DNA from 2 places in the Vibrio misgurnus genome. Region 1 is predicted to be linked to the other one. Evidence: predicted binding sites of a transcription regulator. Region 1 holds the regulator's gene; the other holds the start of a gene.
What was found. Region 1 encodes PurR, which represses purine synthesis genes. Its sites were predicted from a motif close to TNANGNAAACGTTTNCNTNA; they were not measured.

Region 1 (7,949 bases):
AACTTACGTTTTGTGGAAATTGTGTCACCGGATCAAGTTTGTATTTTTGGCTCAGACCATATCTACAAAATGGATATTCGCCAAATGCTCGATTTTCATCGTCGGATGGGGGCTGAGCTGACGGTCTCCGCACTGCGCATGCCAATCAGCCAAGCATCTCAGTTTGGCGTGATTGAAGTTGATCAAAATGGCAAAATGATCGGCTTTGAGGAAAAACCTAGCCAGCCGAAATCGATCCCAGGCGAGCCTGAGTGGGCATTGGTTTCAATGGGCAACTACATCTTTGAAGCGGATACCTTAAGTAAAGAATTGCGTGATGATGCCGAGGATCCCCATTCGAGTCATGATTTTGGTAAAGATATCATCCCTAAAATGTTCCCGTGTGGACAAGTGTACGTGTACGATTTTACCACCAACAAAATTAAAGGGGAGAAAGGGTCGGCCTATTGGCGTGATGTGGGTACCATTGAGTCTTATTGGTCAGCGCATATGGATCTGCTCGACAAAGATCCCTCTTTCTCTTTGTATAACCGTCATTGGCCATTGCATACTTATTATCCACCACTACCGCCTGTCACCTTGGTGGATGTCAACGAGAAGAAAAATAAAGTAACCGACAGCTTGCTTTCGGGAGGTTGCTATATCCAAGGTGCGACGATTTACAAATCGGTACTCGGCTTTCGCTGTAATATAGCCGCTGGCTCTTTGATTAGTGAATCGGTGATCTTGGGTGATGTAAAAATTGGCGCGGGATGTATGATTAAGCGCGCGATTATCGATAAGAATGTCGAAATTGCCCCCGGAACCATTATTGGTGAAGATTTGGAATTGGATAGAAAACGCTTCCACGTTTCCGATGAGGGGATAGTGGTGATTGAAAAAGGCAGTAAGGTAGGATTTTAGAATGGAACAGCTCAACGTTTGGTTTACCGTTTCAGAAGTACAGGGGCTGGTAAAAAGTGGTGGCTTGGCCGATGTCGCGAAAGCATTACCACAGGCGTTGAAAGCGTTACATCAGCAGGTGGCCATTGCGCTGCCTGCTTATCGCGCAGTGCCGGGCCGGGAAGATGCAGAGCTGGTGCTGGACACTGAGCTCACCCATTGGCCGCATACTCAATATCGAGTGCTGAAATGTGATGTGGAAGGTATCCCGGTCTATTTATTCGATTGTCCCGCTTATTTTGACCGCCCAGCGTTGTATGCGGAGAGTAATCAGGCGTACGCCGATAACGGTGAACGGTTTGGTTTTTTCTGTGCCGCGTGTTTGGATGTATTGCCTAAGTTAGGCATCCAGCCGGATATTATTCACGCTAATGATTGGCATACCGGCTTAGTTCCGTTCTTGCTGAAAACCCGTTATCGCTATGACCCCTTTTTTGAGCGGGTCAAAAGTGTGCTGACAATACACAATGCCATGTTCAAAGGGATTTTTTCTTATCATCAGTTGGAAATTATTCCTGAGTTAAATTTATCGGGAATGGAGTTTTTACAATATGGCTATGACCACGTCAGCATGCTGCGTGCCGGAATTGCCTTTGCGGATAAGATTAATGCGGTTAGCCCCAATTATGCCTCTGAGTTGTTAACTTCGCTGGGAGCGCATGGATTAGTGGATGATTTTGTACGCCGAGCGCGCGATTTACATGGCATAGTCAATGGTTGCGATTATCGTGAATGGAACCCTCGTAACGATCACTATCTACCGGTAACTTATAGTGAAGATCCTGATTCAATGCGCCAAGGTAAGGCTTTGTGTAAACAAGCCTTACAAGCTGAGCTGCATTTACCGGTGAGCGATGTGCCTCTATTTGGTATGGTGTGTCGACTTACCCACCAAAAGGGCTTTCACTACCTGTTACCCATTTTAGAGCCTTTTTTGCGTAACCGTGTCCAAGTGGTCATCGTTGGGACTGGCGAGCCAGAGGTTGCCGCTCGGCTGAGTAAGTTGGCGCATCAACATCGAGATCAATTGGCTTTTGTTGAAACTTATAGTGAACGTTTAGCGCACTGGGTTGAAGCTGGCTCTGATTTTTTCTTAATGCCTTCAGAGTTTGAGGCTTGTGGACTGAATCAGATCTACAGTATGGCTTATGGCACGCTGCCGATTGTACGAGAAGTCGGTGGGTTAAAAGATACGGTCAACGATTACGATAAATTCCCAGAGCAGGCGACTGGTTTTAGTTATCAAGAGCCGACAGCGGAAGCTTTGCTAATTACTATGCAGCGGGCATTGCTGTTTTATTTGCAGCAACCAGCAGAGATGAGCAAAGTGCAACAACGTGCGATGCTGCAAAACTTCAGTTGGCAAGTATCAGCTCAAGACTATATCAAGATGTATCAGTTAGCGCGATTTGGTTAACTGAAATTGGAAAACTCGCAAGGTACTACCTTCCAAGGCACTGTTTAGTGCCTTGATTTTTTAATGCTTTAGTTTTTTATGCTGAGACAACAGTTTCTTACAACTCGCCTGATGCCCAGCTCGCAGATTATGCTAGTCTTGGCCTGCATTATAAAGAGGTGCCAATGACGACGATTGCCGAAAAAGTGCTATTTCATAAAACGTATCACCATCCTACCAGCCATGAGTGGGTGGTTTTTGTGCATGGCGCAGGGGGCAGCTCTGCGATCTGGTTTAAGCAAATCAAAGCTTATCGTCAGCATTTCAATTTATTGTTGATTGACTTGCGTGGGCACGGGAAATCGAATCCCTTACTGAAAGGCTGGATTGCCAATCGTTACACTTTCAAAAGTGTGACACTGGATGTATTGCGCGTGCTTGATCACCTGAAAATTCAGTCGGCGCATTTTGTTGGTATGTCGCTCGGTACCATCATAGTGCGTAATCTGGCTGAGCTTGCCACTCATCGTGTTAACTCGATGGTGCTGGGTGGGGCAGTCACGCGGCTCAATACTCGTTCACAAGTGCTGGTTAAGCTTGGGCATTGGAGCAAACATATCATCCCTTACATGTGGTTATATCGACTGTTTGCTTACGTTGTGATGCCACAGCGTAGCCAAAAAGAGTCACGTCATCTATTTATTCGTGAAGCGCAAAAACTGTGTCAAAAAGAGTTTAAACGTTGGTTCACTTTAACCGCTGAAGTTAATCCTTTGATGCGTTATTTCCGTGACCGTGAATTGCCAATCCCCACCTTATATCTGATGGGTGAGAAAGATTACATGTTCATTCATCCGGTTAAAGAGATGGTGGCGCTGCACACACAAAGTGAGCTGTACGAGATCCCCAATTGTGGGCATGTGTGTAATGTTGAGCAGCCGGAGCTGTTCAATCAGCATTCAATCGAGTTTATTCAGCGTCAGATCCGTTAAGCGCGGCATTTAGCCCTAGCTGATCACGATAACGGCGGCCGGTATACCGATGAGTGATTGAGCAATAAAAAACCCGCGCCATGATTGGCGCGGGTTGGGTATTTATGTCGCGAACTCTGTGCTTGACGCGGTGAGTGTTATCATCACACTAATCTAGAGATGGCTTAACAGCTCATCACGGCGCTGCTGTGGGATCACCGACCAGTGTTTACCTTCAATTGCGCCTTCTAAGGCCCACAGCAACTCTAAGCTCACCTCGGCAGTATGAGTACGCTGAATGGCTTTATAGGCAGCGACAGAGCCGTTGGATTGGAGAGAGGCGACCGTTTCAATGCCGGCTTTCTTGAGCATTCTTTCGGTCGCTAAACGCAGGTTAGGCAGATCTTTTAAACGGTCAGGTTTGGTTTGGGCTTGCGTTTCACGCTCTGCTTTAGCCACATCAAGCGCGGTATGAGCTTCAGTTAGAATTGAGGCTGGATCACTCCAGCAATTGTCAGGCAGAGCGTAATACTTGGTCACGACAGGGAAGCCACGTTTTTTGTAAACGTATGGGGCATAACCTTGTTGTTTGAATTTTTCAATCGAGGCTTCATCGGCACGGATGTGCAGCGTATCGTTGACCACAAGTGCAAACATTGTATCGTCGACAAAAATACCAAAGCCACCAAACATTGAACGAGATTTCACACGTCCTAGCTGCTCAAAGAGCCGCATTGAATCTTTTAATACTGGTTTATCCATGCTGTTAGTCTCGGAGTATTGTTACCTACGCCACCAAATCAGGCCCGAGAAAATTAGCAAAAACATGCAGCCAAGGTGTCAATAATCAGTCAACAGCCTGTATGCATTTTTGCCATCGGCAACCCCGCTACCTACCAAGTTGTTGGTTTAGGCCGGAGGCTTTGCGTCCCACTCTTTCAAATGGTTTGCCCTGTGCGTGACATTCTTCCTGATAAAAATCAGTCATTCTTAGCGCATTCTCACAGTTTAATGTTTCAATTATGAGAATACGCAGAACTAATCCTACTCTTTCTATATGAGGTTTGTCAGATTTATGTGACAAGCTTTCAAATATAGATGGTGTGAATTTTCAAGTAAGTTAGGATTTTGTCAAGTCTTTTACGGTATCCCGTTCGACAATTTCAGGATGCATTTCAAAAATTCGCCGTTCATGCTCTTTATCTTTAATCCGTTCCAGTAAGATTTCGAACGCATTTTTACCTACGCGGCGTTTCGGTTGGTGCACCGTGGTTAATGGCGGCGAGAAATACTCGGCCAATTCAATATTGTCGTAGCCAATCACCGACATATCTTCTGGCACGCGGATCCCTTTTTGCTGTAAGCGACTGATGAGACCTAACGCCATCGTGTCATTAAAGCAAAATACAGCACTGGGGCGTTTATCCATCGCGATGATCTTATCGGCCGCTAGCACCGCAGTATCACACTCAAAGTTGCCTTCTAAAATCCAATCTTGATTGATGGGTAAATTGGCCTCTGCCATTGCGCGGCGAAAACCTTGAATACGCTCTTGGCAGGCCGCCTTGATGAAATGACCACTTAAGCAAGCAATGTCGCGGTGTCCGTGCTCAATCAGATACTTGGTCGCCAGATAGCCACCTTCTTCTGAGTTATCAATGATCTTATCCGCATTGGAAGTTTCAGGCCCCCAGTCCATGATCACTTTCGGAATGTCTTTATGCACATCCAGCATGGCTTGTAGTTCTTGGGTGAGATCAGAGCACATCACCAAAATACCATCGACCCGCTTTTCGGCGAGCATCCGAATGTAATCTCGCTGTTTTTCATAAATGCCGCCAGTGTTACATAGGATCAAGGTATAACCTTGGCGGTAACAGTAGCTTTCCACCCCATCGATCACTTCAGAGAAGAAGAGATTGGTCGATTGAGTCACTAACATGCCGATCGTGCGTGTGGTATTACACTTTAAACTGCGTGCCACAGCACTTGGTGCGTAGTTAAGTTGTTGCACCGCTTCCATCACTTTTTCTTGGGTGGTTTCTGCCACAAAGCGAGTTTTGTTGATCACGTGGGAAACGGTGGTGGTTGACACACCAGCAAGGCGCGCCACATCTTTTATCGTAGCCATAGAGTGTTCCTATCGATGACTGCTGATGTCAGCGAATGTTATTGGTGAATTAAATCAGCAGGTAAGGCGAGATTGAGCAAGCTATGATACTTGGAGTGCGAGTCACCACACATAACGTATCTTGGGCGTAACAATCATGATGCCTAAAGTAATAAAATACAAAAACCGCCGAAAAACAGCGGTTTACAATCATATTGGTTTTATCATTTGCGGGTGAATTTTAGACTGCGCCGCCAGCAACTGCAATCAAATTCATTCATCAAACGGTAACTTATTTCTGAATTGATAGGTCTAGCAGTGATAGCTTATTGACCTTGTACCTTAAATCAATCCGCAATCGCAACAGGATAGCGAATGTGCACTATCGCTGTTGCGAGTCGAACAGACTAAGGCATAACCGGTGGTTAATCGGCCAGCGTGACATTGACCGGTTTCGTTTCAGGTGCAGGACTGGCATCACCCACCACGCTATCGCGTAGCGTTTGCCACAGTAGCCCTAAGCTTTCGTACCAAAATAGCTCAGTTTGTTCAAGATAGCGTGATTTTGGAATGTACTTGTCCCAAGGCTGAATAATATTCAGATGACCTAAGTAATTGGTCGGTGCCGCAATCGGGGTTAGACCTGCTGATTGAAATTCGCGCATGGCGCGTTTCATGTGGCTGGCCGATGTTACTAATACCATACGCTTTTGCTGCACAAATGCCGCTGCTTGGCGCGCTTCTTCCCAGGTATCTTTGGCGGTTTCCAGCAAAATAATATCGGATTTGGGTACGCCAAGCGCGAGGGCGACTCGCGCCATCATCCGCGCGTGGCTGACTTCACTGCCGCCGGCATAGCCGGAGAGAATTAATTTGGAACCTGGGTACATGCGGTAAATACGAATACCTTCACTTAAGCGCATTAATGCCGCGCGAGTGAGTTCCGAGGTCGGTGGTATATCATCATCCACAACATGACCATTGCCGAGCACCATTATGTAATCGAGCGAGCCTTCGACCGGTAAAAAGGCGGTGTAAGCGCGCTCAAGTGGCATTAATAAACGAGTGGCAACCGGTTGAAAGGAGACCAGAAACAATCCAGAGAGTGAGAATAAAACCACCAGACAGCCAGTTTTGCGTTTGGCAGTGAACATGATCAGCATCAAGCCGAGAAAACCAAGGATCAGCAGCGCTGGCAATGGCATCAACAGCGAAGAAAAAATTTTTTTCAGCTCAAACATAGTGAAAACAGTCCGAAAAAACAGCACTTGAATATAAAAAGAGTCGAAGCCTCTTTATTCCTGCTATTCCTGTGACAGAATAGCGGGCACGATGGATTATCATAACTCAAGCTACTGTGACTGAAGACCGTAATTTCGACAATATTGCCCACAAATTTGCAAAAAATATTTACGGCTCTGACAAAGGCGAGATCCGCCAAGTCATTGTTTGGGAAGATTTGCAGCAATTACTCGCTCAATTCAATGCATCAAATGCACCTTTGCACATATTGGATGCAGGGGGAGGCTTGGCGCAACTTTCGCAAAAAATCGCTCGGCTTGGTCATCACGTCACTTTATGTGATCTTTCTTCACAAATGTTGCAATTGGCTGAGCAAGAGATTGCCAACCAAGGCCTGCGTGAGCAGTATCGGTTGGTTCACTCATCGGTGCAGACCATTCAACAGCATCTTAGCGAACCGGTTGATGTGTTGTTATTTCATGCGGTGATGGAGTGGCTGGCCGATCCTAAGCCTGCGTTACAAAACGTGTTGGCACAAGTTAAACCCGGTGGTATGGCATCGGTGATGTTTTACAACTATCACGGTTTAGTTTACAAGAATGCGGTGTGTGGCAACATTCCACACGTGCTAGAAGATATGCCACACCGTAAACGATTCAAATTACAACCGCAGCAAGGCTTACGCCCTGAAGAGGTCTACCAATGGATCGAACAGGCGGGGTTTGAGATCTGCGGAAAATCCGGTATTCGCTGTTTCAGTGATTACATCGGCAACATGAAAAACATGGGCGAATATCAGTATGAGGATTTGCTCGCACTGGAGCGCAAATTCTGCCGTCAGGAGCCTTACCTCTCATTGGGCCGATACATTCATGTATGGGCTCAGAAAAAACAAGAACAGGAAATACAATGAGTGAGTTTACTCAGGATACTGTGCAAAAACCGATCGACGAATTGGTCAGTTGGGTCAAACAGTATGACTTCTCATTGAATCTACCGACTGAGCGCTTGGCATTTTTGCTGGCGATAGCGGTGCTCGGTAACGAAAGATTTGATGAAGAGCTCGGCGAAGGGGAACTGCACGATGCATTTGCGATAGTCACACGCATGTTTGCAGAGTCGGGCGAAGCTTCTGCTTTTCGAGCCAATAATGCGATTAATGATCTGGTTAAGCAGCGACTACTGAGCCGCTTTACCAGCGAAATGACCGAAGGCGCGAGCCTGTATCGGTTAACGCCTTTAGCGATCGGTATCTCCGATTACTACGTGCGGCATCGTCAATTTTCCA
Region 2 (7,949 bases), 710 kb from region 1:
TAGCTGTTTTCCCACTCAGCACGGTGCCATGCACGCTCAGCGGCAGCAAGAACACGTGGGAACACCATGTACTCATATTGCTCATCGGTACGTACCGTCTCTGACCAAAGCTGAGCTGACAAGCCGTAGAAAGGCTTACCTTTCACTTCGCCTTTGCCACTGAAACCATTGCCATCACGATCCAGTGAGGTCTCTGCATTTTGTGGTAAGTTTTCTGGTGCGAAGCTAAACATCTTACGTGTATCAGTCGCACGAGTTGCCCAGTAGTAACCACGCTCTTTCGGATCCACTTCATAAGGCATATCCATGTAGACATAATCTGGGTTAGAGATGATCACATCGTAACCTTTCTCTGCCCACTCATACGCAGAGGCAGAGCCGCCCCAGTACAAGACATCCCAGAAGTTAACGCGGGTCGTTTCCGTTGCGAACGCTTGTTCACCCTCACTGTACTTCAAGCCATCTTGCCAAGCTTGGAAGTTAGGAATGCCTTTCTCGGCCACCAACTTAGACACTTGCTCACCAAAGTAGCTTGGTAAGTGACCAAAATCGCTCACAGTGCCATTGGCAATCAAGTTTTGACACTGTGGTGATCGAGCAAATGGCTTATCTTGCTTGCTCAGATCCAAGTTACCTTTCCAACTGACTGGCTCTTGGCTATTCAAATCTTGGAAACCGGCACCGAGTTTGATGTTTTTCGCTTCATCGCCACCGAAGTGCCAAGTAGTCAATGGCATACCTGCTTCTTGGTGCATCGCCGCGACTTCTGTGATCACTTTATCAACAAAGCGTTTTGATGAATCCAAACATGGGTTGATAAAGCTCATGCGATCGTAAAACTGGACCGTGGTGACATTCGAAGTATCTTGCGGATCAAGCAGGCGGAACTCATTGGCTGCCGCTTCATCGCCTTGTTGCATCAAACGTTGGTAGCGAGCCTCCATCGAGACTAATGCTGCGCGAGCGTGGGCTGGCATATCAATTTCTGGGATCACTTCAATATGGCGCGCTTTAGCGTACTGCAGGATCTCCACATAATCTTGCTTGGTGAAATAGCCAGAACCAAAGTTATCGCTTGTTGGACCAGAGCCGAGCTGTGGCAACACGCATTCGGTTTCACTCAGGTCGAAACAGCGCTGCGCACCAATATCGGTTAACTCTGGCAAGCCAGGGATTTCAAGACGCCAACCTTCATCATCGGTTAAATGCAGATGCAGCTTGTTCATTTTGTAAGCCGCCATCTGCTCTAAGGTCGCAAGAATCGCTTGTTTAGAATGGAAGTTACGCGCTACATCGACCATCACACCACGGTAAGCAAAGCGTGGCGCATCGACAATTTCAACTTTAGGCAGTTGGCTCGCATTGGCCATATCGACTAAACCAAGCAGTGATTGCATGGCATAAAACGCGCCAGCTTGGTCAAAGGCGGTGACTTTAATTTGCTTGTCGGTGATCGCTAAACGGTAAGAACCAGACTTGGCCAGATCACCTTTGAATGTTTTCGGGCTGATCGCGATTTGAGTCGGTAAGACTCCTTTTAGGTTGACACCCAGCAGCTCGGCACGTGCATTGAGCGCCTTAGTTTGCTCGGCATCAAACGCTTTGCTTGGCAGCGCAATCCCTTTGGCAATCGATACTGAGCCGGATTGGGTTTTGACTTGTAGTGGAGTTGGGATCAGCGCGCTCGCAACATCTTGCATCGCTACATCACTGTTCTTTTCAAAGCGAGATGCCGCTTGAGCAAACACGTTGTTATCACTTGGCGTACGCTTAAGATTGTCGCCCTCAAGCCCAGAGACAAAGCTCGCCACATCTTCAGTATTCAGCGAAGCAATCACTTTTGGTTCAGCATCAGGTGCGGTCACAAAAGCACCTGGCATAAAGTCGGTATCAAACAGTGTCCAGTATTCGCCAATCAGCGGTAACGTCACTGTTTCACCAGCAGCAAAGCCAGCAAATTTTTCGGTCGGCTCCAGTTTGTGCAGGTCGCCGGTGACACGAGTAATTTTGAACTGATCGTTGCCCACATCGAGGATAAGACGAATGCTATGGAAATAAATCGCCCAATCTTTTGAGTTAACTGCTTCACCGCGATTGACCAAAGTCATATTAACTTGGTTACAAGAGGCCCACTCCGCTTCCAGAGTTTGACAAGCAAGGCCATTATCCGCGCCATGATTGTCCATCACCTGATAACGAACATCGAGATTGTTGGCCAGTGCATTGACCACATCTTGTGGTGAAGAGGTAGTCAGCGCACAGCCACTTAATGAGGCGAGAACTGCGAGAGAGATAAGACTCTTGTTCAACATAATAGTTACCCTAAATTAGTGAATGATGATGAGTGCTCTGCCTGCACCCAATCTCAAAACGACATCAGCCAATGGCTTTACCTTAAATTCAGGGATATTTAGCGGTACTTTTTTCTAAGCGCAAAATTAATCCTTTACGCCAGTGATCTTGTTCAAACTTTACAAATTGACATTAAAATAAAAATCAACATTGTCAATAAGATACGATTCTCGTCAAAAACGGAACTTCATTTTTGACGAGTTTTACTCAAGCTAGATCACACTTTAAAATCTCATCCCTACGCAAAATAGTGAGCCAAATCACACTGAGTAATCCGAACAATGCGTGAAATCGCTCGAACAAATCAGTAAAACGTGATCATTATCATCATTCGCACTCCGTCAAAAACGTTAATTTGGAGCAAAAATGACGTTTTTGTCGCAACGCAAGAATGGGGATACCACGATGCAAATACCATCATTCACTCCACAACCACAGCGAGAACCACCATTTGATATAGTGATATACCGGATTGAGCGATTGATTTACTCGTCAGCGAATGATGATAACTAGACAGATGAGCGTATCGGCCAAGCAGCAATGGCTAAATGAAAATCACCACTAGCAAAATAACCAACTCAACAGATCTCATGGGATAGCTCTAATGCATAGCGGGGGGTGCCGATGAAGGAACGGACCATTCTAGGTAACAGGCAGGATACAGGAAAGCAAAAAGCAAAAAGCAAAAAGCAAAAAGGCCCCAGCATAAATGCTGAGGCCTTAAATATGGTCGGTGAAGAGGGATTCGAACCCCCGACCCTCTGGTCCCAAACCAGATGCGCTACCAAGCTGCGCTATTCACCGGAACGTTGGGTATATTACTCGTTATGATTGGAAGCGCAACCCTTATGGCTATACTTTCTGTGCAAGTCAGCGCGTTTGCTCAAAAGTTCAGCACTACAGCGCAAGCTAGTGGGTTGCGACTTAATTTTCAGCCCATAATAATAGCAAAGGATTGGACAATCATCTTACAGATCACCATTTAGCTACAAGCTGGTACTGCGCACCGAAAAAGCCCCCACCATGAATAACACACTAAACTTAAGCAGAAACGTCTTGGCTACACGACTAAAGCTGCTAGAATGCGCGGATTTTGTGCAGCAGATGCTGCGCCACCATCCGTTGTGAAACGTGAGGAAATTGTATGTCGCAACCCACCGAAAAACGCCTGAACAAATTCATTAGTGAAACGGGCTACTGCTCACGCCGAGAAGCAGACAAACTGATTGAACAAGGCCGAGTGACGCTAAATGGCTTACCCCCACAAGTGGGCAGTAAAGTCACGGAGCAAGATGAGATCTGTATTGATGGCAAACCGCTACGAGCCAAAGAGCGCCCAATCTATATCGCATTAAATAAACCAACCGGGATCACTTGTACTACCGAGCGTGATATTGCTGGTAATATTGTTGATTTCATTGGCCACCGTAAGCGTATTTTCCCAATTGGTCGCTTAGATAAACCTTCTGATGGATTAATTTTCCTGACCAATGATGGCGATATCGTCAATAAAATTCTACGCGCCGGTAATCACCACGAGAAAGAGTACGTGGTACGCGTAGATAAGATGATCACCGCTGAATTTATCCAGCAGATGTCGGCAGGCGTCAACATCCTCGATACCATTACCCTGCCGTGTAAAGTCACCCAAGAAACACCTTATTCGTTTCGGATCGTGCTGACCCAAGGGCTTAACCGCCAAATTCGCCGTATGTGTGAAGCGTTAGGCTATGAGGTGTTTAAACTACGGCGGGTACGGATCATGAACATCACTTTAGATGGGATCCCGAACGGAAAATGGCGCTATTTAACCGAAACGGAAGTGAGCGAAATTCTGGCAATGTGTGAAGGCTCCAGTGGTACTGAAGAAGCATCTCAAGTCGCCTCAAATGGTGAGGTGATTAAACGCGCCACCGACGCCAAACTGTTTGATAGTCGAGATGCCAATCGTGAATCAAAAGCACGCCGCAATCCAAAAACCTATCACGGTAACAATGCCCAACAATTTCGCCATGCGCCAAACTCGAAAAAAGCGCAGCACCGTCCAGAGCGCGCAACGACGACGCATGCCAGCGGCAACAGTTCCACGCCTGCCAAACCCGCACCACGTACCGGGGGCACGTTGAGCCTAAGAAAGTCCAAATAACTCGTCATGCACCACGAACACAACCAAGGGAAGCCATGGCTTCCCTTGGTTTGTATTCGATACTTATCCAAGCTTCAGTAGCGCATTGTTAACTCAACCCGTTGATAGGATTACTTGGTTCCAAAAATCTTATCGCCTGCGTCACCGAGTCCCGGTACGATATAACCCTTATCATTGAGCTTTTCATCAATCGCTGCGGTATACAGTTCAACATCCGGGTGAGCTTTTTCTAATGCAGCAATCCCTTCTGGTGCCGCGACCAGCACCAGCACTTTGATCTGCTGGCAACCTTTCTCTTTTAGTAGATCAATGGTGGCAATCATCGAACCACCAGTAGCCAGCATCGGGTCAACCACCAGTGCAATACGCTCTTCAATGTTCGAAGCCAGTTTATTAAAGTAAGGAACTGGCTCAAGAGTCTCTTCATCACGATAGATCCCAACTACGCTGATCCGCGCGCTAGGAATGTGTTCTAAAACACCATCCATCATGCCAAGGCCCGCACGCAAAATCGGCACTACGGTGACTTTCTTGCCTTTGATTTGATCCACTTCAACGGGACCATTCCAGCCCTCGATCGTCACTTTTTCAGTTTCAAAGTCAGACGTTGCTTCATAAGTCAGCAGGCTGCCAACCTCGGTCGCCAGCTCGCGAAAACGCTTAGTGCTAATGTCGCCTTCACGCATCAGGCCAAGTTTGTGTTTTACAAGAGGGTGCTTAACTTCAACAATTTTCATGTCCAACTCCGGCTTCATTAATTTAAACCTGCGGATTATACACTGATTTATGGATTTTTTTCGATGCTAAAACCGGATAAAAACCTTACGCAAACGTTTTCCTTTTTGTTTTAAGCCCTGTAGAATAGCGCCGTTTTCATATCCAACTAGACCGAGGAACTTCCCCGTGAACGGTAATAATCCATCTCTCAGCTATAAAGATGCAGGTGTCGATATTGATGCAGGTAATGCACTCGTTGAACGAATTAAAGGTGCAGTGAAGCGTACCCGTCGCCCTGAAGTTATGGGTGGCCTAGGCGGTTTTGGCGCACTATGTGAGCTACCAACCAAATATAAACATCCAGTTTTAGTCTCTGGTACAGACGGCGTAGGCACCAAATTGCGTCTCGCACTGGATATGAAAAAACATGACACCATCGGTGTCGATCTGGTCGCCATGTGTGTCAATGACTTAATCGTACAAGGCGCAGAGCCGCTGTTCTTCCTCGATTATTATGCGACCGGCAAGCTGGATGTCGATACTGCCGCAGAAGTGATTACTGGGATTGCCGATGGCTGTTTACAAGCAGGTTGTGCCCTGATTGGTGGCGAAACCGCAGAAATGCCGGGCATGTATGAAGGCGAAGATTACGATGTAGCTGGCTTTTGCGTCGGCGTGGTGGAAAAAGAAGCGATCATCGATGGCAGTAAAGTACAAATCGGTGATGCATTGATCGCGGTTGGCTCAAGCGGCCCACACTCTAACGGCTACTCACTGGTACGTAAGATCCTTGAAGTCTCTAAAGCGGACAAAAATGAACTACTCGCCGGTAAAACCATTGGTGAGCACTTACTCGCACCTACTAAGATTTATATCAAATCAGGCCTCAAACTGATCGCCGAGCACGATATTCACGCCATCTCACACATTACTGGTGGCGGCTTCTGGGAAAATATTCCTCGCGTGCTGCCGGAAGGCACCAAAGCGGTGATCGATGGTAACAGTTGGGAATGGCCAGTGATTTTCCAATGGCTACAACAAAAAGGTAACGTGACCACTCACGAAATGTACCGCACTTTCAACTGTGGGGTTGGCCTTATCATTGCGCTGCCTAAAGCGCAAGCACAAGCGGCCGTCGCTCTACTGCAAGCCGAAGGCGAAAACGCTTGGGTGATCGGTGAAATCGCAGCCGCACATGGCGATCAAGCGCAGGTAGAGATCAACTAATCATGAAAAGCATTGTTGTTTTAATTTCGGGAAACGGAACCAATCTACAGGCGATCATGGATGCTTGTGAAACCAGTATTCAAGGTGGCAAAGTAACGGCTGTGTTTTCCAATAAAGCAACAGCTTACGGTTTAGAACGCGCCAAACAGGCTGGCGCTGCCGCCTGTTTTATTGATCCTCAAGCTTATCCAACCCGCGATGCCTTTGATGACACATTGATGGCGCAAATCGACCTGTTTGCGCCTGATTTAGTGGTGTTGGCGGGTTATATGCGCATCCTAAGTGGTGAATTTGTTCGCCACTACCAAGGCCGAATGATCAATATTCATCCTTCACTTTTGCCTAAATATCCGGGTTTGAATACGTATCAACGAGCGATTCATGCCGGTGATGAAGAACATGGCACCAGTGTGCATTTTGTAACTGAGCAGCTTGATGGTGGCCCAGTGATTTTGCAAGCCAAGGTACCGATTTTCGAGCAAGATAGTGTCGAAGAGCTGACGGCTCGGGTGCAAGATCAAGAGCACCGCATCTACCCTCTCGTGGTGAAATGGTTTGTCGAAGGTCGCTTAACCATGCAACAAGGCAAAGCCTATCTCGATGGTGAAGTGCTTGGCATGCATGGCTACGCCAGCGAATAATCGCCAAGTAAAAACCAAACAAGGGTTGCCATCGTGCAACCCTTGTTTTATCTAGCACGGCAAATGCTTTGACCACCCATCAGCCATGCGGATCGACCTAGCATGCAGATCGACTAAGGCGACTTCGGCCAGTCAATCCGTATTGTCGGCGATTCGCTCTCCCAAATGAAATAGCGCAAATTGCCCCGGTTTCATACGCTGCCAGCTCTCATTGCCGGTTAACGGCTGAGTGGCAATCACTGACACCACATCATTCGGTGTAGTTTCCTCTTGGAAATTGATTTCGACCTGTTCATCGAGCAATGTGGCTCGGCCAAATGGCGCTCGGCGCGTGATCCAGTACAGATGATTGCTACAATACGCCATCACATATTCACCATTAGACAACAGCATATTGAACACGCCTAGCGAACGCAGTGAATCACAGCACTGCGCCACATAGCGCCACATCTCTAACCAATTCGTAGGACCGGCTGGGAATTGTTGTTCCATCTGATTGAGCAACCAACAAAACGCCCATTCACTGTCGGTTTGACCAACCGCACGATGCCGACCAGTCAGTAACGCTTGGTGATCAGTGAGCTGGCCATTGTGGGCAAATGTCCAGTATTGTCCCCATAACTCACGGGTAAATGGATGAGTATTTTCAAGACTCACGCCCCCACGGTTGGCCTGACGAATATGGCTGATCACCGCACAACTTTTGATCGGATACTGCAAAACTAACTCGGCAATTTTGGATTGGCAGCTCGGTTGCGGATCTTTAAAAGTACGACAACCTTTGCCTTCATAAAAAGTGATCCCCCAGCCATCACGATGTGGGCCAGTTTTTCCACCACGCTGCACTAAGCCTTTAAAACTAAAAC

Region 2: purM (phosphoribosylformylglycinamidine cyclo-ligase) is a predicted target of PurR. The motif match lies at 5,321-5,340, and genes of this name have one in related genera.

What each region holds. Positions count from the first base shown of each region.
Region 1 covers NZ_CP113241.1:1,404,758-1,412,706, reverse strand. Annotated here, with positions in the region: gene glgC (glucose-1-phosphate adenylyltransferase) at 1-903, shown strand, start outside; gene glgA (glycogen synthase GlgA) at 905-2,359, shown strand; gene OOK74_RS06610 (alpha/beta fold hydrolase) at 2,524-3,330, shown strand; gene OOK74_RS06605 (TfoX/Sxy family DNA transformation protein) at 3,484-4,071, opposite strand; cyclic di-GMP riboswitch class I at 4,186-4,271, opposite strand; gene purR (HTH-type transcriptional repressor PurR) at 4,430-5,440, opposite strand; gene elyC (envelope biogenesis factor ElyC) at 5,845-6,660, opposite strand; gene cmoM (tRNA uridine 5-oxyacetic acid(34) methyltransferase CmoM) at 6,777-7,574, shown strand; gene mukF (chromosome partition protein MukF) at 7,571-7,949, shown strand, end outside.
Region 2 covers NZ_CP113241.1:692,047-699,995, reverse strand. Annotated here, with positions in the region: gene OOK74_RS03285 (beta-N-acetylhexosaminidase) at 1-2,312, opposite strand, end outside; tRNA gene OOK74_RS03280 (tRNA-Pro) at 3,080-3,156, opposite strand; gene rluF (23S rRNA pseudouridine(2604) synthase RluF) at 3,497-4,498, shown strand; gene upp (uracil phosphoribosyltransferase) at 4,609-5,235, opposite strand; gene purM (phosphoribosylformylglycinamidine cyclo-ligase) at 5,402-6,442, shown strand; gene purN (phosphoribosylglycinamide formyltransferase) at 6,445-7,083, shown strand; gene OOK74_RS03255 (class II glutamine amidotransferase) at 7,216-7,949, opposite strand, start outside.